Regions from separate parts of the Shewanella sp. QJM3NY_23 genome, predicted to be linked through region 2. Evidence: predicted binding sites of a transcription regulator. Region 2 holds the regulator's gene; each other region holds the start of a gene.
What was found. The regulator LexA, encoded in region 2, represses DNA repair genes until DNA is damaged. The targets are predictions, from matches to a motif close to TACTGTATNNNNATACAGTA.
Positions count from the first base shown of each region.

Region 1: AC0VXX_RS10175 (YebG family protein) is a predicted target of LexA. The motif match lies at 2,097-2,116, and genes of this name have one in related genera.
Region 3: AC0VXX_RS10295 (DNA topoisomerase III) is a predicted target of LexA. The motif match lies at 5,896-5,915, and genes of this name have one in related genera.

Region 1 covers NZ_CM149657.1:2,236,851-2,244,930, reverse strand. Annotated here, with positions in the region: gene AC0VXX_RS10190 (PqiB family protein) at 1-654, opposite strand, end outside; gene AC0VXX_RS10185 (paraquat-inducible protein A) at 641-1,273, opposite strand; gene AC0VXX_RS10180 (paraquat-inducible protein A) at 1,266-1,880, opposite strand; gene AC0VXX_RS10175 (YebG family protein) at 2,128-2,412, shown strand; gene AC0VXX_RS10170 (GAF domain-containing protein) at 2,429-2,887, shown strand; gene proQ (RNA chaperone ProQ) at 3,171-3,812, shown strand; gene prc (carboxy terminal-processing peptidase) at 3,844-5,889, shown strand; gene pepN (aminopeptidase N) at 5,964-8,080, shown strand, end outside.
Region 2 covers NZ_CM149657.1:106,668-114,747, forward strand. Annotated here, with positions in the region: partial or broken gene coxB (cytochrome c oxidase subunit II) at 1-949, opposite strand, end outside; gene AC0VXX_RS00495 (cell division inhibitor SulA) at 1,350-1,859, opposite strand; gene lexA (transcriptional repressor LexA) at 1,856-2,473, opposite strand; gene yrfG (GMP/IMP nucleotidase) at 2,823-3,494, opposite strand; gene nudE (ADP compounds hydrolase NudE) at 3,591-4,136, shown strand; gene cysQ (3'(2'),5'-bisphosphate nucleotidase CysQ) at 4,187-4,999, shown strand; gene AC0VXX_RS00520 (GNAT family N-acetyltransferase) at 4,992-5,447, shown strand; gene AC0VXX_RS00525 (MFS transporter) at 5,553-7,403, shown strand; gene mnmH (tRNA 2-selenouridine(34) synthase MnmH) at 7,572-8,080, opposite strand, start outside.
Region 3 covers NZ_CM149657.1:2,272,916-2,280,995, reverse strand. Annotated here, with positions in the region: gene AC0VXX_RS10320 (SPOR domain-containing protein) at 1-592, shown strand, start outside; gene AC0VXX_RS10315 (CvpA family protein) at 885-1,373, shown strand; gene purF (amidophosphoribosyltransferase) at 1,472-2,986, shown strand; gene AC0VXX_RS10305 (methyl-accepting chemotaxis protein) at 3,174-5,291, shown strand; gene AC0VXX_RS10300 (hypothetical protein) at 5,500-5,763, opposite strand; gene AC0VXX_RS10295 (DNA topoisomerase III) at 5,940-7,925, shown strand.

The DNA of each region.
Region 1 (8,080 bases), 2.0 Mb from region 2:
GACGTTCCAGAATTGCGAGTTTTGTTTCACTAAATGTGTGTACTGCTTCTGTATATAAGCATTAAGTAAGATACTGCTGTCATTGACTAAGCGATAACTGAAAATTTTACCGACAGGTATTTGGCGATAAAAGATTTGCGAGCCTATATCGAGCGAGCCTAAGGTTGGGCTACTCAATTGCACCATTAAACCGTCGGATCCTGGTGCGACTGGCGGGGCCTGATCTTCGGCGATAAACTCACTGCGATCATTGCCATCACCAGGTTGAATGGCGATATAGTTACCGGAAAAAAGCGCATCGAGCCCCTCAACACCTGTGATTGAGGCTTTAGGAGTGACCAGCCAAAATTTGGTGTTGTCTTTTAAAAATGGGGTGGAACGATAATCCATCAACAGATCGACATTCACACCTTGCAGAGCATCATCGATACTAATGTCGACCACTTTACCGACGGTCAAACCTTGATAACGTACTAAGGTTTTACCGACATCGATACCTGTGGCACTTGGAAAATGGATACGCACATCGATACCCGATTCTCGGATACTCTTAACGCCCAGCCAAGCGCCCAGCACTAGCGCTATGATAGGTAACAGCCAAATTGGCGAAAATAACTTTTTCTTTACCACTTTAGGTGTTTCAATTTTTGTCATCTTTCGCTTCCAATCGGTCCCAGAGTAAACGCGTGTCTAATACTTTCGCCGCCAGTTGTGTCAGTAAGACCACTAATGCAAAGGCCGTTGCAGCAGGGGCGGGTTTAGCATCAAATATCTGCCCCATATTAACTAAGGCTGCCGTTATCGATATAACAAACAGATCCAACATTGACCAGCGGCCAATCCATTCAATGATGTGAAAGCCTGTCATTAATGTCTTTTTTGAAATGGGTAAACGATAACTCATGGCAAGCAGATAGGTCGCCAACCCGATAATTTTAAGCATTGGCACTAGAATACTGGCGGTAAATAAAATGATAGCAATAGGCCATAAGTCTAAATGGATCAAATGATTAATACCGCTAAATATGGTGTCTCGGCGAACTTGGCCTTGGCTTGTCATAACTGTAATAGGATACAAGTTGGCTGGCACTAACAAAATGGCGGCGGTGATCAGTAGTGCCCAGCTTTTTTGGATGCTGGCATAATCTCGGCTCTGCACCCGTTGACCGCAACGTTGGCAATAGTTATCTTCAATTCGGCAAAGTTTGGCGCAAGTAGGGCAACTGGTGATCCCCGCAGCTTGTCCTTGCGAGTTGCTGTGAGTGTCATTCATTGAGCTGGTTCCACATATGCTCGATATCGTATTCACGCTGCAAGAAAATCACCACAATAAATAAAATACTGAAACAGAATGTCCCTATACCAAAATAGAGGTCGGTGTAGTCGGAGAGTTGAAACACTGAAACAAAGATACTAATCATATATATCTCCAGCATAGTCAACTCAGTCAACAGGCTATGCCAGCGCAGCAGGTGTCGGTAAATATTACGAAAAAAGGGATTTTTCATTTGATACTTAACGATTAAAATTTGTGCCAATACAGACAAAATGAGTAAACCAGGAGCGATAACCGCGGCCACTAAAACAGCAATACCGACCACCCAATACCCTTGAGATGCCACCGACATAGCGCCTTGAATCACGGTTGTGGTGCGTACACTCCCTAAAAAATGTAACTCTAATACAGGGAAAATGTTAGCCGGAAAATACAGTACTAAAGCAGTAATACATAAGGCGAGCATACCATTGATGGAGCAATATGGGGTGTCGTACAAATTACTATGGCAGCGAGGACAGAGGGCTCTTACCCCAATAGGTAACGCCCGCTTGCTGACGATTAAGTCACACGAGCGGCACAGGATAATGCTCTTGTCTAACACGTTTCTATCGGAAGTAATGATGGATATTCCTATCGTTTGGGGCGGGTGAAATACATTATTGCCCCCTATTCTTCAGATCCAAAAAGCCGTTGTTTTTGCAAGTCGTTACCATGTTGCTTCAGTGTCAGTGAAGTCATTGATAGCAAAATAATAGAACAAGATTCTATCAGATAAATTTGAACACTTGCATAACAACTTGTATTTATGAGATTCTACAGCTGTATATAAAAACAGTATGAGGGCAGGCATGGCAGTTATAACGAAATTTGTCGTAGTTAGAGAAGGGGTAGAGAAGATGACATTCACATCTAAAAAAGAGGCCGATGCCTTTGATAAGATGCTCGATATCGCAGACAATCTTCTTCCTTTTATCGAACAGGCTCAGTTAGGCCTCGATGACGATGCACTGGAAAAATTCAGCTTTTATTTAGCTGAAAATAAAGATCAACTGATGGGCTTATTAAAGGGCGGATCGGTAACCAAACCGGCAGCTGTAAAAAAAGCCAGTAAAAAAACTGAATCAAAAGCATAATTTATTAGGACACTCTATGACCTCTGTGTGTTATGACACTTTAGCTCGCCAAACCGAAGCGTTATTTAGCGGCGAAGACAACCTTATCGCAGCCATGGCCAACTTTTCCGCATTAATTAATGACAACCTTGACGATATCAATTGGGCTGGATTTTATCTGGTTGAGGGCGAACAACTGATATTAGGGCCTTTCCAAGGTAAAGTGGCTTGCACTCGTATTCCTATGGGCAAGGGGGTTTGTGGTACAGCAGCGCAAACCAATACCACGCAACGTGTCGCCGATGTACATCAATTTGCCGGTCATATAGCCTGTGATTCGGCGAGTAATTCAGAAATTGTCATCCCATTAAGACGTAATGGCCAAGTGATCGCGGTTCTCGATATCGATAGCCCATCTTTGGCGAGATTTGATCAAGTCGATGAAAATGGCCTTGAATTAGTAGTAAAAAGTTTGGAAAAGGCTTTATTTGCTTAAACTAACACCAATTTTGCGCAATTGATGGTCGCATTCGTATCTAGCAGGCTTATAATAGGCTGCTTGACGAACATCAAAAACGCTGGGGAATATTTCATTGCTTGAAATGAATACTTGGCGTTTGTTAAGTGTAATTGATAAGGTATGTTGGACGAAACGCTAACGGGTGTATCTACGCTAGGTAAGATCACGCCCGTTAACTGCATCCAACAAATATGAACGACACGCCCACCAACACATGTTTGGTGTGGTGATAGTCCCTTTTTAAACTGTGGAAGTAATGATGGAATCAACAGAAAAGTTGACCGACACCAACGCTATTCTTGCGTATTTATATGAAACATTTCCTTTGTGCTTTATTGCTGAAGGTGAAACTAAACCCCTTAAAATTGGATTGTTTCAGGACTTGGCTGAAAGGTTAGCTGATGATTCTAAAGTCAGTAAAACTCAATTGAGAATTGCCTTACGTCGCTATACTAGCAGTTGGCGCTACCTGAAAGGTATCAAAGCTGGGGCAAAGCGTGTCGACCTTGATGGCAACGAATGCGGTGAGCTAGAGCAAGAGCATATCGATCATGCACAAGCTACACTGAAAGAGAGTCAAGAAAAAGCCAAGGCTAAACGTTTAGCGAAAGCGGCGGCTAGCAAAGGCGAAAATACTCAGCCTAAGGCTGAAAAAAAGCCCTTTAAAAAGCCAGCGCCTAAGCGCAAGCCTGCGGCGGCTAAAGTGGCAAAACCTGACGTTGCAGTACAGAATTTGACACCTGCAGTTTTAGGCGAGTTGAAACCAAATCAACGCGTCAATGTCAAACTTGGTAAATCACCAGTAGCGGGTGTCGTACTCGACATCAAAAAAGAAGATATACAAGTGCAGTTAGATTCAGGATTAACCATTAAAGTGAAGGTTGAACATATCCTGCTATAACTGTTCTATTGTACAAAGGAGTAACTTGTTGATGCGAAAACTAACTCTGGTAGCTTCAATTGCCAGCATTTTTGTAGGATTCTCGGCTTGGGCATTGACGCCTACAATTCCATCAAGCGAGTTGCCCTCTTTGAATCAAGAGCCACAGCATAAAGTGGCGAGTAAGCGAGTGGCGGACACCTATGCACGTAATCATTATCATCGTTTTAACTTTGATGATGCCTTTGCTATGCAGGTGTTCGACCGCTACTTAAAACAACTGGATTATCGCCGTAATGTGCTATTACAAAGCGATATTGACAGTTTTAAGGTCTATGCTACCGAATTTGATGACATGCTTAAGAGTGGCGATTTAGCCGCTGCGTATAAGATGTTTGACTTGGTTCAACAGCGTCGATATGACCGTTTCGCCTATGCGTTAGCCCTGCTCGATACCGAGATTGATTTTAATGTCCCTGGTGACAGCTATCAATACGATAGAGAAGAGGCTGCTTGGCCAAAAGATGAAGCCGAACTCAATGAGCTATGGCGTCAGCGGGTCAAATACGATGCCCTCAACCTCAAACTCACCGGTAAAACGTGGGATGAAATTGTTGAAGTGCTAGAAAAGCGTTACAACAACGCCATCAAACGCTTGAGCCAGACTAAGAGCGAAGATGTATTTCAAGGTGTGATGAATGCCTTTTCTCGCTCGGTTGAACCGCATACCAGTTACCTTTCCCCGCGCAACGCTGAGCGTTTCCAAATGGAAATGAACCTAAGCCTTGAAGGCATAGGCGCGGTGCTGCAGATGGATGAAGATTACACCGTAATAAAAAGTTTAGTTGCTGGTGGCCCTGCGGCCAACAGTGAAAAACTCTCCCCTGAAGATCGCATCGTTGGTGTTGGCCAAGAAGGTAAAGAGATCGTCGATGTGATTGGCTGGCGTCTCGATGATGTTGTTGAACTCATTAAAGGCCCAAAAGGCAGTAAAGTGGTGCTGCAAGTCTTACCTAAGAAAGGTGGCTCTTCAGCTAAACCCACTTATGTGACGATAGTTCGCGATAAGATTCGGCTAGAAGATCGCGCAGCGACCTCTGAGGTGATTGAGCCTTCAAGCGGAGATTATGCTGGTCGCAAAATCGGTGTCATTAAGATCCCAGGCTTTTACATGAACCTGTCGCAAGACGTGTTTAAAGAGCTGACCAAACTGAAACAAGAAAATGTTGAAGGCGTCGTCATTGATCTGCGTGGCAACGGAGGCGGCGCGTTAACCGAAGCTACCTTGTTAACCGGCTTGTTTATTGAACAAGGTCCTGTGGTGCAAATTCGTGATGCCAACGGTAGAGTTTCACAAAACCGTGATAATGATGGTCGGGTTGCTTATGCAGGTCCACTGACAGTGATGGTCGATCGCTATAGCGCTTCTGCATCTGAAATTTTTGCCGCGGCGTTGCAAGATTATGATCGCGCACTTATCGTTGGTGAGTCGACTTTTGGTAAAGGCACAGTGCAGCAGCATAAAAGCCTCGGGCGTATCTATGATATGTACGATAAGCCGATTGGGCATGTGCAATATACCATCGCTAAGTTCTACCGCATCGATGGCGGCAGCACCCAAATTAAAGGTGTCACACCCGATATTCCGTTCCCTAGTGCCTTAGAGCCGGGCGAATATGGCGAAGCCGAAGAAGATAATGCATTGCCGTGGGACAAGGTGCCGATGGCACAATACAGCACGCTAGGCGACATCAATCCAAACTTAGTGGTTAACTTAGATGGTCGTCATCAACAGCGTATTAAACAAGATGTAGAATTTAGCTATATTTATCAAGATATTGCCGAATTTAAGAAAAGTCATAAAGAAACCAGTGTCTCCTTAGTGGAAAAAGAGCGTATTGCAGAACGTGAGGCTAGTGATAGTAAGCAGTTAGCACGTTTAAACGAGCGCCGCGCTGTTAAAGGCCTAGCACCATTGACATCGCTCGACGATGCCGACGATGAGATGGCGTTACCCGATGCATTCTTAGATGAAACCGTGTTTATCACTCTCGATATGGTAGATATGGAGCAAGTGGCTAAAAATCAGTCTAAGTAAACGGCTGGTTATAATAAAAAACGCGCTATTGGCGCGTTTTTTTTATCAAATTTTAAGTGACAAGAGGAACTGTGATGACGCAAGTTCAAGCGAAATACCTAAAAGATTACCGCGCACCAGATTATACCATTAGCCATGTAGCGCTTGATTTTGTGTTGGCTGGCAGTGATACCAGAGTGACGGCAACCAGCCAAGTGCGTCGTCTAAATGACAGCGCGACTTCCTTACGACTCGATGGTGAAGCGCTGTCGATTGAGGCCTTGACCGTCAATGGCAACCCTTATCCTTATCAAGTCCAAGATGGTCAGCTGTTGCTGGAAAATCTAGCCGCTGAGTTTGAACTGCAAGTGATCACCCGCCTTGATCTAGGGGCGAACTCAGCCCTTGAAGGCCTTTATATGTCCGATGGCGCCTACTGCACTCAATGTGAGGCGCAGGGGTTTAGACGCATCACTTATTTTCTCGACCGCCCAGATGTGTTAGCGATTTACACTGTGCGAGTGGAAGCCGACAAGCAAGCGTTTCCTTATTTGCTCAGTAACGGTAATAAAGTAGAGGCTGGCGACCTTGATGGTGGTCGTCATTTCGTCTGCTGGCAGGATCCGTTTCCAAAACCTGCTTATTTATTTGCTCTGGTAGCTGGTGATTTCGACCTGCTTCAAGACAGTTTTGTGACCAAAAGTGGTCGCGAAGTTGCACTGCAAGTTTTTGTGGATAAAGGTAACTTACATAAATCCCATCATGCGATGGCATCACTTAAAAAGTCCATGGCTTGGGATGAGCAGCGTTTTGATTTGGAATACGATCTCGATATCTACATGATTGTTGCGGTCGATTTTTTCAATATGGGCGCCATGGAAAATAAAGGCCTAAACGTATTTAACACCAAGTACGTGTTGGCCGATACCGCATCGGCAACGGATGATGATTATCATGGCATTGAATCTGTAGTGGCCCATGAGTATTTCCATAACTGGACCGGTAATCGCATCACTTGTCGTGATTGGTTTCAATTAAGCTTGAAAGAGGGGTTAACCGTTTTTCGGGATCAAGAGTTTAGCTCAGATGTTGGTTCGCGCGCGGTTAACCGTATTCATGCGATTAAGATCATTAAAAACCAGCAATTTGCCGAAGACAGCGGCCCTATGGCTCATGCCATTCGTCCCGAATCTGTAATTGAAATGAATAATTTTTATACCGTGACTGTGTATAACAAGGGGGCTGAAGTGATCCGCATGATGCACACCTTGTTAGGTGAAACCGGCTTTCAGGCAGGGATGAAATGTTATGTTGAACGTCATGATGGTCAGGCGGTCACCTGTGACGATTTTGTGGCGGCGATGGAAGATGCCAGCGGTGTCGATTTAAGCCAATTTAGACGTTGGTACAGTCAATCGGGAACGCCCTTAGTCACAGTCAAAGAGGAATATGATGCTGGGGCGAAGCAGTATCGCTTACATATTTCGCAGCGTACATTGCCTACTGCAGAGCAAGCAGAAAAATGGCCGTTACATATTCCGTTTGATCTCGAACTGCTGAGCGCCGAGGGTGAATCGATACTCAATCGGGTACTCAATGTCACACAAGCAGAGCAGACTTTTGTGTTTGATGATCTGCCAAGTGTCCCTGTACCGTCGTTATTACAAAATTTCTCGGCGCCAGTAAAATTGCTTTTTAACTACAGTATTGAGCAGCTGCTCCACTTAATCCGTTTTGCCTCGAGTGAAGTTGCTAAATGGGAAGCATCGGTGACCTTATTTAGCCAGTCTGTGTGGCACAATGTGGCTAGCCTTCAAGCAGGTCAAAGCATGCACATCGACAGCCGTTTAATTGATGCAATAAAAGGCTTATTGCTGGAGCCGGATCTCGATCAGGCCTTACTGGCCGAAATACTACATTTTCCCAATCTGTCGACCCTGATTGAGCAAGTCAATGAGGCTGATATCGATGCCTTGTCGATGGCGCGTACATTCGTGCTTGAAGAGATAGCCTGTGGCTGTGAAGATGAGTTATTGGCTCGATACCGAGAGCTGGCGGCGATTGATGCACCTGCGGCGCGTTCGCTTAAGAATGCGGCCTTGCTATTATTGCTTAATGTGTCAGATGAACATCAAACCTTAGCCGAAAACCAATATCGTCATGCGACTAATATGACTGACAGTTTAGGTGCGTTAACGGCGCTCAATAGTGA
Region 2 (8,080 bases):
TGACTGGGCCGGTGGCAATGGCGCTGGCTTTTAATCCGGGGAACACCCCTGGAAGTCCCATGCCATTTGGCTGGTGGCAGGCGGCGCAGCGTGCCATGTATATCTGCTCACCTTGGGTCATCAGTTCATCCATAGATAAGGTTTGCGATAATGAGGCTTCGGTCGCGGCGGCGGCGATTGTGGCTTGGTTTTTTTGCTCATCGATCCAGATATCAAAATCGGCTTCAGACAACACTTCAACCACTATGGGCATAAAGCCGTGATCCTTACCGCACAGTTCTGCACATTGGCCGCGGTAAGTGCCGGGTTTATCCACGCGGGTCCAAGCTTCATTGATGAAACCGGGGTTAGCATCTTTTTTTACCGCAAAGGCTGGCACCCACCAAGAATGGATCACATCATCTGAGGTCATCAAGAAACGCACTTTTTTATTAATGGGAAGTACTAGGGGTCTGTCGACTTCTAATAGATAGTTTTCGCCCTTCGTTTCACTGCCTTCAATTTGTGCTCTAGGGGTAGCAAGCAAGCTGTAGTATTCGATATCGTGATCAAAATAACTGTAATGCCATTTCCACTGTGAACCCGTTACCTTGATGGTGATATCTGCATCGCTAGGATCCTCCATGGCGATAAGAGTCTTAGTGGCGGGGATAGCCATCACGATCAAGATAACAAAAGGGACGATAGTCCAAGCTATTTCGACTTTAGTGCTTTCATGAAAATTGGCTGCCACTGCGCCTTTTGAGCGACGATGGTTAATGATGGAGTAGATCATTACCCCAAACACTATGATGCCGATGGCGCAACAGATATAGAGAATGGTCATATGGAGGCCAAAAACCTTACCACTGATCTCTGTTACCCCTGGTGTCATATTAAGGGGCATATCCGCTGCGAATATGGGCGGGGCTAGTAGTAACCCCAGCAAGCTATACCACAGATGCTTCACTAGACTTCTCCTCTGTCAATTGCGAAGGCAACTACAAAGAAAAGTCACACAGTATGTCTCGGCTCCATGCAAACTTTTCAGTTCCCAAAAAAGCAACGATGACTTCATAGTGCGCTGGTGGTATTGATGTTGTTATTGCTGGTGGTCACCACATTTGCACTTACGGCTGACTATATCAGGCTAATTTCAGCTTAACTGGACTTTGCTAGAGATGTTCACTCGCAAGCCAATGAAGCCGACTACTAAATTGTTCGGATATAACAAATAATCGTTGATATCTATTACTAACTTAATCGCTGTTTAAATATTGATCAAGATCACTTTTTTTTATTTTGTTAAAAAAAACAGCGACAAAAAAGCCCCTCGCGGGGCTTAAGTATGGAAAGTTTGAGCAGTAATGCTAGTGCAGTGAGCCAAATAATGATGCTTGGTGGTAGCCCGGATCTTGCTCTGCTAGGGCAGTTACTGGTAGGTGACTATTGGCTTCTTCAATCACAACACCCAGAGCCTGAGTACTTTTGGCGACCAATTGTAAGCGGCGGTAATCGCGTGCATCGAGTGCTTGGGTCCAACTGATCACCGCACTGGACGTACCACTAGTAAGCGCTTTTTCCATCGCCCATAGCGCTTCAACTTCATCTTTGGTGTGCACTAATAAGATTCTATCCATGCGAACACCGGCATCGGCGAGCATCTGTTTATAGCCAATATTCGGTGGGCTAATCAGTACTACCCACTGGCCTTGTTGGCTTAATCTTGCTAATTGCGGTGTTAGCGCTTGCAACTCATGCTTACCTTGGGTGCGACTCGATAATGTCGCAATGGTACAGTGCTGAGTTGGCTTGTGTTGCTTATTCATATCGACCCAAAGGCCGGGATGCCGCGGGGCATTACCCATTAGATTATTCATTGCCAATCTCCGTTGCGGATAACACCTACGGCAAGCCCTTCGATGCTAAGGCTTTGGGTAGATAGGTCGACGACTATCGGTGAATATTCTTCATTTTCGGCGTGAAGATATACAGTATTACCTTTCTTTTCAAAGCGCTTTACTGTGACATCATCTTCGACGCGAGCTACGACAACCTGCCCATTACTGGCTTGCTCCACCTTATGTACCGCAAGTAGATCGCCTTCGAGAATACCAATATTTTTCATGCTATCGCCGCGGACTCTTAAGAGAAAATCAGCGCTTGGGCGAAACATCGCTGGGTCAACTTTGTAGTGTTGCTCAACATGTTCTTGGGCCAAAATGGGTTCACCGGCAGCGACTTGTCCAATCAGTGGTAAGCCAAGATCTTCGCTATCATCTTCTTGAGTTAGCTTAATACCTCGCGAGGTCCCAGGCATTATTTCGATGCAGCCTTTTTTGGCTAAGGCTTTTAAATGCTCTTCGGCCGCATTGGCGCTTTTAAAGCCTAGGCGACGAGCAATTTCAGCTCGGGTAGGCGGCATGCCTGTATCGGCAATATTGCGTTTAATTAATTCTAATATTTCAGCTTGTCTAGGGGTTAATGGTCTCATTACAGATCCTGTCTTTCCATACAGTAACTGTCAGTATATACAGTATTTAAAGTAGCGCAAGGATTAAGCATATTTTTGTCGGCAATGTGGTGGGATTTGCTTAAAACTGGAAAAGAAGGTCGCAGATTTATTTTTATTGCAACCTGACTTTTTAATTTAAATCAATGTTATGAATTTGATTTTACGGAAAGGATTCATTGGGTGTCGCTGAGTGGCGCGATTGCTCTCTTATCTGTTGAGGTGATCTCTCTGCCAAGTTCGGGCGGTGAAACAAATAAGCAGTCAATAGGGTTTGGTTACACCACGCGCCTGCATTTATCCTTATCTTGTGTCATTAAGCGTGGAGCTATTATGGCTTGCTGGCGATAAGGTCATCTAACAGGTGATGGTAATCATGGATTGCGGGAAAGTCGGTAAATATTTTATGGGGCTTTTTACTATCAGGATTGCTTATGCCAAGCAAATACCCAACTCCAGCTTGTTTGGCGGCATGTAAGATAGCTTCGCTGTCATCGATAAATAAACACCGACTGGGTTGCAATTGATATTGGTTAAATAAGCTAGACCAAAATTGAGGGTGCTCTTTAGCAAAACCCGTTTCATGGCTGGAGATCATATGGTCTAACCCTTGCGCTAGCTCTGTGTGTTCTAGTTTGAGTGCTAGGCTATGAGGGTGGGCATTGGTCACTAATATTCTGGTTTTATGCTTTTTAGCCAATGTGTGCAGAAATGGCATGCTGTCTTGGCGTAACTGTATCCTGTCGGCCAATGTGCGTTGCAGCTGCACAATATCCAGTTGCAGTTGTTGCTGCCAGTAGTCGAGGCAATACCAATCCAAGGTGCCAACCACTTGATCGTAGGCTTGTTCTACCAAGACATTAGCTTCATTTAGAGAGATGTTTCTGCTGTGACTTAAGGTTTGCGGCACTAGCTTGAGCCAAAAATGGCTATCAAAGTGCAAATCTAGCAGTGTGCCATCCATATCAAGCAGTACAGTATCGATTTTATCCCAAGGAAACATAAGGTCAGTAAAAAAATTCTATCGTGAGAGTTGTGGATTAGGCCCATCATAGTAAGATTGAACTGTGATGCAAACGTCATTTTATCAGGGACATTCATGTCGGACCAAAAGCCACAGATATTACATACACAAGTTGTTGCCCAGAGTCGGTTATTTCAAATTGAGCAAGTACACCTGAAATTTTCTAATCAGGTCGAGCGCCAGTATGAGCGTATGAAAGGCAGTAATCGTGGCGCCGTAATGGTGGTTCCTGTATTGGGGGAGCAACTGTTGCTGGGCAGAGAGTACGCAGCTGGAACCCACAGCTATGAACTGGGCTTTCCCAAAGGGTTAGTTGATCCGGGAGAGACGCCTGAGCAGGCCGCTAATCGTGAACTGCAAGAGGAGATAGGCTTTGGGGCTAAAAAATTAACCCATTTAATGGAGTTAAGTCTGGCGCCCAGCTATTTTGTCAGCAAGATGCAGATCTATATTGCAGAAGATCTGTATGAGAGTCGCCTTGAAGGCGATGAGCCTGAGCCAATAGAGGTTGTTTCTTGGCCGCTTGCACAGTGGTCAGGGCTATTGGCATTGGAAGACTTTTCAGAATCGAGAAGTGTGAGTGCCTTGTTTTTAGCCCAGAAGCATTTAAAACTAAAATAGTTATTTCAATTCGGATATATGCATTACCTGTCTAGGTTGTTGGAGTTGTGATGAAGCCAGAAGAGTGTGTGGAACAGGTGATCGCCATCGCCGTTGAAGCGGGAATGGCCATCAAAGATATTTACCTTGAAGGTAGCTTTGATAAAGAAATTAAGGCGGATAATACCCCTGTGACGTCTGCCGATCTCGCTGCGCACCAAATTATCACCGCTGCGCTGACTCAGCTGACTCCAGATATTCCTGTGTTATCTGAAGAAGATGCCGACATCCCGTTATCCGATCGCGTCGATTGGCCCAGGTATTGGCTGGTCGATCCATTAGATGGCACTGGAGAGTTTATTGCTGGCAGCGGCGACTTTTCGGTGATCATTGCGCTAGTTGAGCATAATCGCCCTATTATGGGGATTGTTTATGTACCCATGACAGAGGTGATTTATTATGCCATCGCGGGACTGGGGGCTTATAAGCGCTCGAGTAAAGGCGAGCAGCGCATTGCCAGTCGTCAATTGACACTCGATGATTCGCGCTCATTGCGCTTGGCGGTCAGTCGTCGCCAAGATCCGCAGTCGGTATTAAAGCTACTGAACCAGCCTAAGCATTGTGAGCTAGTGGTGCTCGGCGGAGCAGCGCTTAAAAGTTGCTTGGTCGCCGAAGGGCGCGCCGATTGTTATGTACGCATTGGCCCTACTGGCGAGTGGGATACCGGCGCGGCACAAATTATTGTCGAAGAGGCGGGCGGGCAGATCATGGATCTTGAACTGCAGCCGCTCAGTTATAACGAACGTGAATCGCTCGAAAACCCTAATTTTATCGTGGTCGGTTCGACCCATTTACCTTGGGATGAGTTGTTAGTCAGTGAATAAGCCAGTTGATATTACCCTGCGTGCGGCGCAAAAGGGCGAACTGGCCGGCGTTTATCGGCTTGAACAGCGTGTGTTTGGCGCACATTGTTATCCGGATTTCTTTTTTCGTCAGAGTTTCGATTGTTGGCCAAGTGGTTTGCGTGTTGCAATAGATCACAATAATCGTCTTCTTGGCTATATCCTAATGGTGCAAAGTGAGCAGCGGCATATAGGTTGGATATTATCTGTCGCCGTGGAGACACTCGCCCAAGGCCGAGGTATCGGCAAACGTTTGATAATCGATGCACTTAATCACTTGGCGCCGTCGGTCACTCAGGTAATGCTCACTGTGGACCCAGCTAATCCAGCGCGTCATTTATACCTAGCATTGGGGTTTGTCGAGTTGCAAACAGAAGCTGACTATTTTGGCCCAGATGCATCACGGGTGGTGATGTGTCTGATGCGCTAAGCCTTGTCTATTGTGCACGGCCACAGCTTGGCAATGGCTTATATAACCCTCTACTGCCGTCTAAATGGTTAGGCTAACCTAAGGTCGCGGCAAGCTGGAGCAAATATGCTGTTAACAAAACGATTTTTGCCCTATTTTGTCACCCAATGTTTAGGCGCATTAAACGATAATATTTATAAAAATGTTTTACTCTTGATGGTGGCTTATAGCCAGATCAATGAGTTGCCAATCAGCATTAATTTATTTGTCAATTTGGCCGCGGGCCTGTTTATTTTACCCTTCTTTCTTTTTTCAGCTCATGCCGGGATGCTCGCTGACAATATGGACAAGGCGAAGCTTATCCGCAGACTCAAACAACTCGAAGTGGTTATCATGTCGTGCGCTGCGATGGCTATTTTGTCTCAAAGCTACATGGTGATGTTACTGCTGTTATTTTTAACTGGCTGTCAGTCGGCCTATTTCGGGCCGGTAAAATATTCACTCTTACCGCAAGTATTGGCCGAAGAAGAGTTAGTTACGGGTAATGCTTGGGTCGAAATGGGTACATTTTTAGCTATTTTAAGTGGCACATTGAGCGCTGGGCTGTTGATGACGAGTGCGCATGGGATTGTCGCCAGTGCCTTGATTGTCTTTGTACTTTCCCTGTGTGGTTATTTGGCCAGTCGCGCCATTCCGGCTTTGCCTCTACAGCATGACGTAACCCCAATTCGTTTTGCTCCTTTATCTGACACGTGGCGCGCCATTACCCAGGTGAGAAAGACGCCAAGCATCTGGATGGCGATCATCGCCATTAGCTGGTTTTGGTTTCTCGGTGCCACTTACCTAACGCAATTTGCTTATTTTGCTAAGTTACATCTGTCCTCTGATGCCAGCGTAGTGTCGCTATTATTAGCGCTATTTTCGGTGGGTATCGCGGTGGGCTCCTTTTTATGTGAACGCTTATCCTATGGTCATGTTGAGTTAGGTGTCGTGGCTTTAGGCATGGCTGGGTTGACCCTGTTTGGCCTCGATTTAGTCTGGGCTATTCCACCAGCGCAGTTAGATCCCTTGTGGGTTTATAGTGTGGGAGACTTTATCGCCACAACAGCGCATTATCGACTGATGTTTGACTTGTTGATGGTGGGGGTCAGTGGGGGCTTGTTTATCGTCCCGTTGTACGCTTTTATCCAGTCGCGTGCTGCACCGGGTAAATGCGCACAGGCGATTGCTGCTAATAATATTGTTAATGCGCTGTTTATGGTGTGCTCGGCGTTATTGGCCATGTTACTGCTGGCGGGATTTGGGTGGAGTATCCCTGAGTTATTTACCTTACTGGCGGTACTTAATCTGGTGGTCGCTGCCTATATTTATGGACAAGCGCCTGAGTTTCGTTGGCGCTTTGTCAGTTATCTCTTTCGTCATGTGCGTTACCGCTTCAGTGTCGAAGGGTGTGACAAATTGCCCAAACAGGGGGCTGCGCTGCTGGTGTGTCCTCATATCAACCAGTTCGATGCTTTGTGCGTGATGGGCGTATCGAGTCGTCCGGTGCGCTTTGTTATGCCATCCTCTATCATGGCGAGCTCTGTTAAGCCGGCAGGAGTGATCCCTTTGGCTATGGGTGAGATAAGCGGCGCAAGCAATAATGAAGCATTAACCATGATTGAGCAGGCGTTAGCCAATGGCGAGTTACTGTGCCTGTTAAGCGATAATTTAACCGTGAGTGATGCCATGACGGCGAGTTATCAGGCTCAATTTAACGCCTTGATCGCAAGTATTGCGGCGCAACCTCCTGTGAAGGTTATACCGGTTGCAATTAAAGGATTAGCAGAGCCGAGTGAGAGTCAAGCAAACACACTTCAACCTCGGCAGGTTTGGCCAAAGGTGTCGCTAATTGTCGGTGATGCCATGGCGGTATCTCAGGTGAGCGCCACATCACTGCATCAGCAAATCACTCGCTTGATGACAGACCCATCATAAAATCAAGACCCCGGCTTAAAACCGAAACTCATTATCTACATTTTGGAGTTTAGTTTTGGGATGAAATAATCCTAAATAGCTAAGCTATCTCGGATTATTCCATCGTTTTGCTCGAATTCAGGTGAGTGATTCAGTCACGCTTAATGGCGGTCATGTCATTAAGTGATGTTATTGGGGCGTGTATTGATCGAGCCACTGATGCACAGCTTGATGATCACCTGTAAAAATAATCCGATCGGCTTTTTTATCAATCTGATATTGGTACATAGGATCGTAGTATTTACTCAGCAGCACGTTTATCCACTCGAGATGAGCTGCTGTCGTGCCCTGGCTTTGTTGTACATTTAAGGCATGAGTCACCATCGCCTGCAGTTCATCATGTTGTTTGCCGCCAAGGCGTTTTTTTATGCCACTGATGCTTTGCGACAAATAATCGGCAAAAGCGATAAAGCCGGCCTCTTCGCCGAGGCGATCAAGATAACCTTGATGCATCTTATGGACATATTCGTCGAGCAATCGGTTTAATCTGGCTGTTTGGCTCTCCTCTAATACCACCACTTTTGCCACTTGCATGCCTTTATAAAAGGCTTGTGGTAGCGCAGAGCGACCAATGAGGTAGCTTTCATCTTCGAGCAGTAACGATTTGGCTTCGCTAGCTTGGTGTTTTAGCAGTGCCA
Region 3 (8,080 bases), 1.9 Mb from region 2:
CGAAGAAATAGAAGTTAAACAAAAAATCTTATCTAGTCAGTTTCAAAATCGTCTGGTTGGGGTGATTGTGCTGGTGGCGCTGGGCGTCATTTTTCTGCCTGATATTCTAGACGGAAAAAAACAGCAGCAAGAAGAGCAATTTAGTGAGATTCCACTGCGACCAGCCGTTGAAGCTATCCTCGACACATCATCGGACTTTGAGGCTATTGACTTAACCGATGAGGCAGCCCAATTTAGCGCGGCAGACCCCGAGGTCCCCCCGATTGATACGGCCCAATCTAGCGTTACGCCTACGGAACCTCTGGCCAAACCACTTAAGCCAGTAAATGTTGAGCAAAGCGTGCCAAGTGGCGCATATACCTTGCAATTAGGTAGCTTTAAAAACGCGGCGAATGTGAATGCGCTGGTTAAACGTTTAAGAGCCAAAGGGTTTAGAGCCTATACCTTGCCGCAAAAGCCGGTCGATGGTGAACTGACGAAAGTGTTTGTCGGCCCCGATATCTCTAAAGCTAAGCTGCAACGATTGCAAAAAGAGTTGGATAAACTGACGGAACTTAAATCTGCTGTGGTAAGCTATAACCCTGTAGAGTAAGGCGGCTAGGGCATTGTTTAACCCTTATTTGTCAGCACCTTATTGTCAATCAAAGCCTTTTGCAACCGCGGTTAATCATGCTTAAAAAGCGCCGTCACCTTAATGTGACGGCGTTTTGCGTATGTCACGGGTTTAGGTCTGCGACTACACTACCTTGTCACTTTTTTGTGAATTCAGTGTCTTTTATTCAGGATAAACTTAATTGCTTTTAAATGAGACTAGGGGGTGAGAATGTCTTCAGTCTCTGGTAAGATCGCGCCGTCTTAATGCTAATGCTGGATCACCTAATTCAATGGTTTGGATCGATTACGCCATTATTGCTGTTATCGGATTATCGACTGTTATCAGTCTCATCCGTGGTTTTGTTAAAGAAGCTATGTCACTCGTGGTATGGTTTGCAGCATTTTTCGTCGCGAGTCAGTTTTATGCCGACCTCGCCGTTTACCTCACACAAATACAAGATGAGATCGTCCGCAACGGTATTGCAATCGCTATCTTGTTCATTTCGACTTTAATTCTTGGCGCGCTTGTTAATTATATCATTGGCCAATTGGTGGCTAAAACGGGCTTATCCGGTACCGATAGGGTATTAGGCCTCTGTTTTGGTGCATTAAGAGGTGCCTTAATTGTTAGCGCGATGCTGTTTTTTATGGATGCTTTTACCGGAGCACCCAATACAGATTGGTGGCGCAGTTCACAACTGGTCCCCGAATTTGGCGTGGTTATCCAATGGTTTTTTGACTATGTGGAAAACACCTCAAGCTTTGTACCCAAAATATAATAATGCATAAAGCATATGTGACCTGACACAGTGACTTAATGTGATCAGGGCTCGACAATAATAACGATTAGAACATCTTACAATGAGGAAAACGACCCATGTGTGGTATCGTCGGAATAGTTGGCCGAACACCGGTTAATCAGACAATCTATGATGCGTTAACTGTATTACAACACCGTGGCCAAGATGCGGCCGGCATTGTGACCGTTGATGGACATGCATTTAGATTGCGTAAAGCAAACGGTCTGGTAAAAGACGTTTTTGAGCCCAAGCATATGCAACGTCTGCAAGGCAATGCAGGGATAGGGCATGTACGTTACCCTACCGCAGGTAGCTCGAGTGCCTCAGAAGCACAGCCGTTTTATGTTAACTCTCCATTTGGTATCTCTCTAGCTCATAATGGTAATTTAACCAATACTTTAGAGTTACAAGAGCGCTTGCTTAAGCAACGACGTCACGTCAATACCACCTCAGATTCTGAAGTTCTACTCAATCTACTGGCCGATGAGCTGCAAACAACCGAAAGCCAATTTCTCACCGCGGATGAAGTGTTCCAAGCCATCACCAAAGTTCATCAGTTGACGCGTGGGGCTTATGCGGTAGCAGCGATGATTATTGGTCAAGGCTTAGTGGCTTTTAGAGACCCTTTCGGCATCAGGCCATTAGTATTAGGTAAGCATGAAACGGAGCAAGGCACCGAATATATGGTTGCCTCTGAGAGTGTCGCACTCGATGCCGTTGGCTTTGAAACGGTGCGAGATGTTGCCCCTGGTGAAGCCATTTATATCTCGCTCGATGGTCAATTATATACGCGCCAATGCGCGGCATCACCTAGCTATTCTCCCTGTATTTTTGAATATGTTTACTTTGCGCGTCCTGATTCGACTATAGATAAAGTGTCGGTTTATGGCAGCCGTGTGAATATGGGCACCATGCTTGGCGAAAAAATCAAGAAGCAGTGGGAAGACCATGACATTGATGTAGTGATCCCCATTCCAGAAACGTCATGCGATATCGCGCTTGAAATCGCACGTAACTTAGACCTGCCTTATCGCCAGGGATTTGTCAAAAACCGTTATATCGGCCGCACCTTTATTATGCCTGGGCAGCAAGAGCGTAAAAAGTCGGTTCGCCGTAAACTTAACGCCATTAATGCCGAGTTTGAAGGTAAAAATGTGCTGCTGGTTGACGATTCAATTGTACGTGGTACCACTTCTGAGCAGATCATCGAAATGGCTCGTGAAGCGGGCGCCAAAAAAGTTTATTTTGCATCAGCCGCCCCAGAAATTCGTTTTCCAAACGTATATGGCATAGATATGCCAACCACCAGTGAGCTGATTGCCCATGGCCGCGATGTGGAAGAGATCACTAAGTTGATTGGTGCCGATGGCATGATATTCCAAGACCTTGAGGATTTAATTGAGGCCGTGCGTCAGCAAAACCCTGATATCACACGTTTCGAAACCTCGGTCTTTGATGGACATTATATTACCAATGATGTCGACCAAGCCTATTTAGACCATCTGACTCAACTGCGCAATGATGACACAAAAGCGAATAGAATCAAAGATATAGGGACAAACCTCGAGCTGCATAATGTTTGTCACCCTTAATATGAGCAAGTCATATAATGCTCTTTAGCTGTGCCATTTAAAACCGACTTCCTTGTGAGTCGGTTTTTTTTCTCATTGGATGAGTAAATTACCGATCTTTATGATCATTTACTACAATAGTGCTATTTTTAATCGGTAGCCTATGCCCTTATTTAATGATGTACATGCTTTTGCCTAGGAGCACTAAATGAAGCAATTATCCATAAGCACCAAATTATTGTGGATCACCTCAGCACTGTTTTTAATCATTGTGGCGATTCTATCATTGAGCCTCTGGTGGTCATTGAGTGATAAAAACGCCGTATTAGCCGACCAGGTTCAGGAGTCGATTCAAAAAGAAACGCGATTTAAACTGACAGCAAGAGCTGGAGAATATGGAGAGCGGGTGGCCGCTTTTATCAATGAGGCTTACCGTGTACCTTATTCACTCTCTGGCATGTTAGAGCAAACATCCTTGCTCACTCCACTAAGCCGCGACAGTGTTGAAGTGACAATTAGGGGCTCTTTGGAAAAAAATCGTCAACTGTCCTCTTTGTATGCTCAATTTGAACCCAATGGCTACGATACTAAAGACAGCGAATACTTTGCAGGCGCTAGCCATAGTGTGCCCAACGCAGGCAGCATGGAAATCTATTATACCCGCACCAATAGCGGCAGTATCGAACATTCAGCCGTCACCGACGCCGATGAAAAATATATCGACACGTTAAACGAATTTGGCCTCAGAGAAGCCGAATGGTACCTATGTGCAAGAGATACTAAAAAACCCTGCCTAATGGAGCCTTACCTCTATGAGATAACTCCTGGTCAGAACGAGTTAATGACATCGCTAATCGTACCTGTGGTGATCAATAATCAGTTTAAAGGGGTCGTGGGAGCAGATGTTAACTTACCCATTTTCCAAACGATGATCGATGAGTTGTCGCAAAAGCTGTACAACGGCAATGCTAAGGTGACACTGCTCAGCGCCAAGGGGTTAGTGGTAGCTGCTAGTCATTACAATAAAAAAGCGCGTCCATTAGCAGAATCTATCGATAGCGCACTAGCCAAACAGTATCAATCTTTGCATCGTAACGGTGGCTATTTAGATGTGGGGGATAATATTGTGGTCGCCTATCCCGTTAACATTCCGCTCGCTGACGCACAATGGTCATTATTAATTGAAGTGGCCAAACAAGATGCCTTTAAAGAAGCCATCGCAATGGATACAGCGATGACAGAAATGGCCTCGTCACTTGGCAGCTTATTGTTGATCATTGGTAGTATTGTGTCAGTGATTGCCGTGGTGACCATTAGCCTTGTTATTCGCAATATTATTGCTCCATTAAAAGTTATCCAAAGCCGGGTCGAAAACCTAGCCAGTGCCGAAGGTGATTTAACTCAAACTATTAATGTAGAGTCCCACGCCGAATTGATAGCCCTTGGTGGCGGTATCAATAGCTTCATTACTAAGTTACGTATACTCATTGGCGAAATGAAAGTATTGGCTGAACGCTCACAAGCAGAGAGTCAAACCACTGCCAATATTGCGCAGCAAACGCGTGAGAGTGTTAATCGTCAATACAGCGAAATAGAAAGTGTCGTCACTGCGGTTAATGAAATGAGCGCAACCGCATTAGAAGTGGCTAAAGCTTCAGAGCAAACGGCGATGGAAACAGAGGCGATGAGTGCCAACGTGAAAGCTGGTGAAGACAGTCTCAGCCAAGCGATGAATTACGTGACGACTATGTCTCATGAGTCGCTATTAGCGAAGGAAGCGGTAAGTAAGGTGGCCGAAAGTAGTACCAATATCAGTAAGATTTTGGAAGTGATCAGTGCCATTGCCGAGCAAACTAATCTGTTGGCATTAAACGCGGCCATTGAGGCGGCGCGAGCAGGCGAGCAGGGCCGAGGTTTTGCTGTGGTGGCTGATGAAGTGCGGGCGTTGGCGTCGAAAACTCAAACTTCGACCGATGAAATTGGTAAATTAATCGACTCGCTTCAGAAAGAAGTCAAAAGTGCCTCACATATTATCGATCAAGGTGTTGAGGGAGCGCAGCGCGCCGTAGAGCAAACCGAGTCCGCTTTATCCTCGCTCAATACTATTGTGGGACAAATTGAAGAGGTATCGAGCCAAGTGACTCATATTGCTACCGCCGCGGAAGAACAAAGCGCGGTGACTGAAGAGGTTAATCGTAACATTACTGGTATTTCTGATTCCGCAGCTGAATTGGCTCGACTTGCCGATGAAGCCCAGCAAAGTAGCGTTAGCCTAGCAGAGTTGGTGGCGCAGCAACATCAACAGTTAGGTAAGCTTAAAACCTAACTACCTTAGAGGTTGTCTAATCTGGTGGCCAAGTGATATTGCAACTTGGCTGCCCATTCTTGAGAGCCTAACCGTTAACTATTGTGTGGCGCACGGCACCATTAACGCCATTTGTAAGTGCAATACACCTCGCAGTACAGCCTTTTCATAACAATGCGCAGCTAGTCGTTGCAATTTGCTTGGCTATTTTTAGTGTACTTAATCGCTATTACATCAAATGTGTAATCCAAACCAGTAACCATATACCAAAAAGTATAGTGACCGAGATGCGATTAATGGGTTGCTTGATAACCATAGCCGCTAAGGTAGCTACGCTCGTCAGTATGACCTGCAGACTAAACATCAGTAACACGCCTAATTCTGACGGTTTTGTCGCTAGCGGAGCGGCCAATAAAAGTAATGCAGCTATCAAGAGGAATTGGTAGATAAGTACTTGGTCTAACCTATGTTGAGTGACAGTCGTGGTATTCATTGTTAGCTCCTCGATGAATGTACGCCATATTACCCGCAAATGAGAACTGTTCTCAATTGAATTTACATACCCTATGTTGTAAGTCATGAACCGTATTTTAGATTTGCAGCATGCGGTAAGCTGAGTTAAAGTTACTGTTAATTTATACAGTTGTTCGCCCTGACTATCTGAGTACTATGATTTTATATATCGCCGAGAAACCCAGCCTTGGCCGAGCCATTGCTGATGTATTACCCAAACCGCTGAAAAAGGGCGACGGTTTCATTACCGCCGCCAATGGGGATTGTGTCTCTTGGTGTATCGGCCATCTGCTTGAGCAAGCGGAGCCCGATACCTATGACAGTGCATATAAATCATGGAAATTTGAACACTTACCTATTATTCCTAGCCAATGGAAAATGAAACCTAAGCCGAAAACGCGCAGCCAATTAACCGTGCTGCGCGGCTTGGTAAAACAAGCATCTCAGTTAGTTAATGCAGGGGATCCAGACCGTGAAGGGCAGTTGCTGGTGGATGAGGTAATTGCGCATCTTGGGGTTAAAGGCGATAAGCTTAACCAGACCATGCGATTATTAGTGAGCGATCTTAATCCGCAAGCGGTTAAACGCGCCTTAGGTCAGCTACGCAGTAATCGCGAGTTTATCCCGCTATCTACTTCTGCCTTAGCGCGCTCACGTGCCGATTGGCTCTATGGTATGAACATGACGCGAGCTTATACCTTACAAGGGCGCAAAGTGGGCTATCAAGGCGTGTTATCGGTTGGCCGAGTGCAAACCCCACTGCTTGGGTTAGTGGTTCGCCGTGATGCCGAGATAGCGCAATTTATCAGTAAACCTTTTTATGAGGTATTGGCTAATTTAACCACAGACAAAGATCAAAGCTTTAAAGCCAAATGGCAACCCAGTGAAGCCTGCTTGCCCTACATGGATGATGAAGGGCGTGTGCTATCTAAAGGCTTAGCCCAAAATGTGATCAGCCGTATAAGCCAACAAACTGCCGTAGTTACAGGGCTTAACAGTAAAGATAAACAACAACATCAGCCGCTACCTTATAGCTTGTCATCGCTTCAAATTGATGCGGCTAAACGCTTTGGTATGAGTGCAAAGACGGTGCTCGATACTTGCCAGTCGCTGTATGAACGCCATAAGCTGATCACTTATCCGCGTTCAGACAGTCGCTATCTACCTAAAGAGCAGTTGACGTTGGCGCCCAGTGTGATTAAAGCCATCATTGGCGGCGCACCTGAGTTAGTCCAAGGCATTGAATCGCCCGATCCAAAGATAAAATCGAAGGCGTGGAATGACAGCAAGGTTGATGCGCACCACGCGATTGTTCCAACAGAAAAACGCGCTAACTTAGGCAGTTTGAATCAGGCTGAGCAACAAATTTATCTGCATGTGGCTAGGCAATATTTAGCCCAGTTTTATCCACCTTATCTGTATCATGAAACTCAGGTTGAAGTGGACATTGTTAAGGGACGCTTCACCACTAAAGCCAAGCAAGACCGAGCCCTTGGCTGGAAACAGCTGTTTCCAGCGACGACAAGCAAATCGGCACCGCAGGATGAGGCCGATACGTTGCAGCAGTTGCCGCCTTTGATTAAGGGGCAAACGTTGCATTCGGGACTGGCGGAGTTAGTTGAGAAAAACACCCAAGCCCCAAAAGCGTTTTCGGATGCAACCTTGCTAGCGGCTATGACCGGCATTAATCGCTATGTGACCGACCCTGAGATCCGTAAAATCTTAAAAGATACCGATGGCTTGGGCACAGAGGCGACTCGCGCAGGCATTATTGAGTTGCTGTTTAAACGTGGGTTTTTACAACGCCAAGGTAAATCGATTGTCGCGACCGAGGTCGGTAAAGGCTTGATAAACAGTTTACCCGACTCAGCCACAACACCCGATATGACGGCCTTATGGGAAAGTCACCTCGATGCCATTTGTCGTAAAGAGGCAAAGTATCAGAGTTTTATGACGCCATTAATTGATTCGCTCGAGCAGTTAATTGCCCAAGCTGGTGCTCAATTGCCCACATCATTGCAAGGGGTTAAAGCCCCGAGTGGCCAGTTTAACAAGCGCCGTGGTAAGGCAAGTTCAGCTAAAGCCAGCACCTTGGCCGGTAAAAAATCAAGTGGGCGCAGCAGTCGTACCAAGGTTAAGTGACGCATTATCCATCTAGGTTGCAGAGGGGTTATGTCAATCTACCAAGTTAAACCTGCTGGTATGACATGGCTATTTATATTTGCCTATGATGAGGGGCTTAAATCCGACGTTATTGTTTGTTCATCTGAATGATTCGCCGTATCGGTATGAGTGTC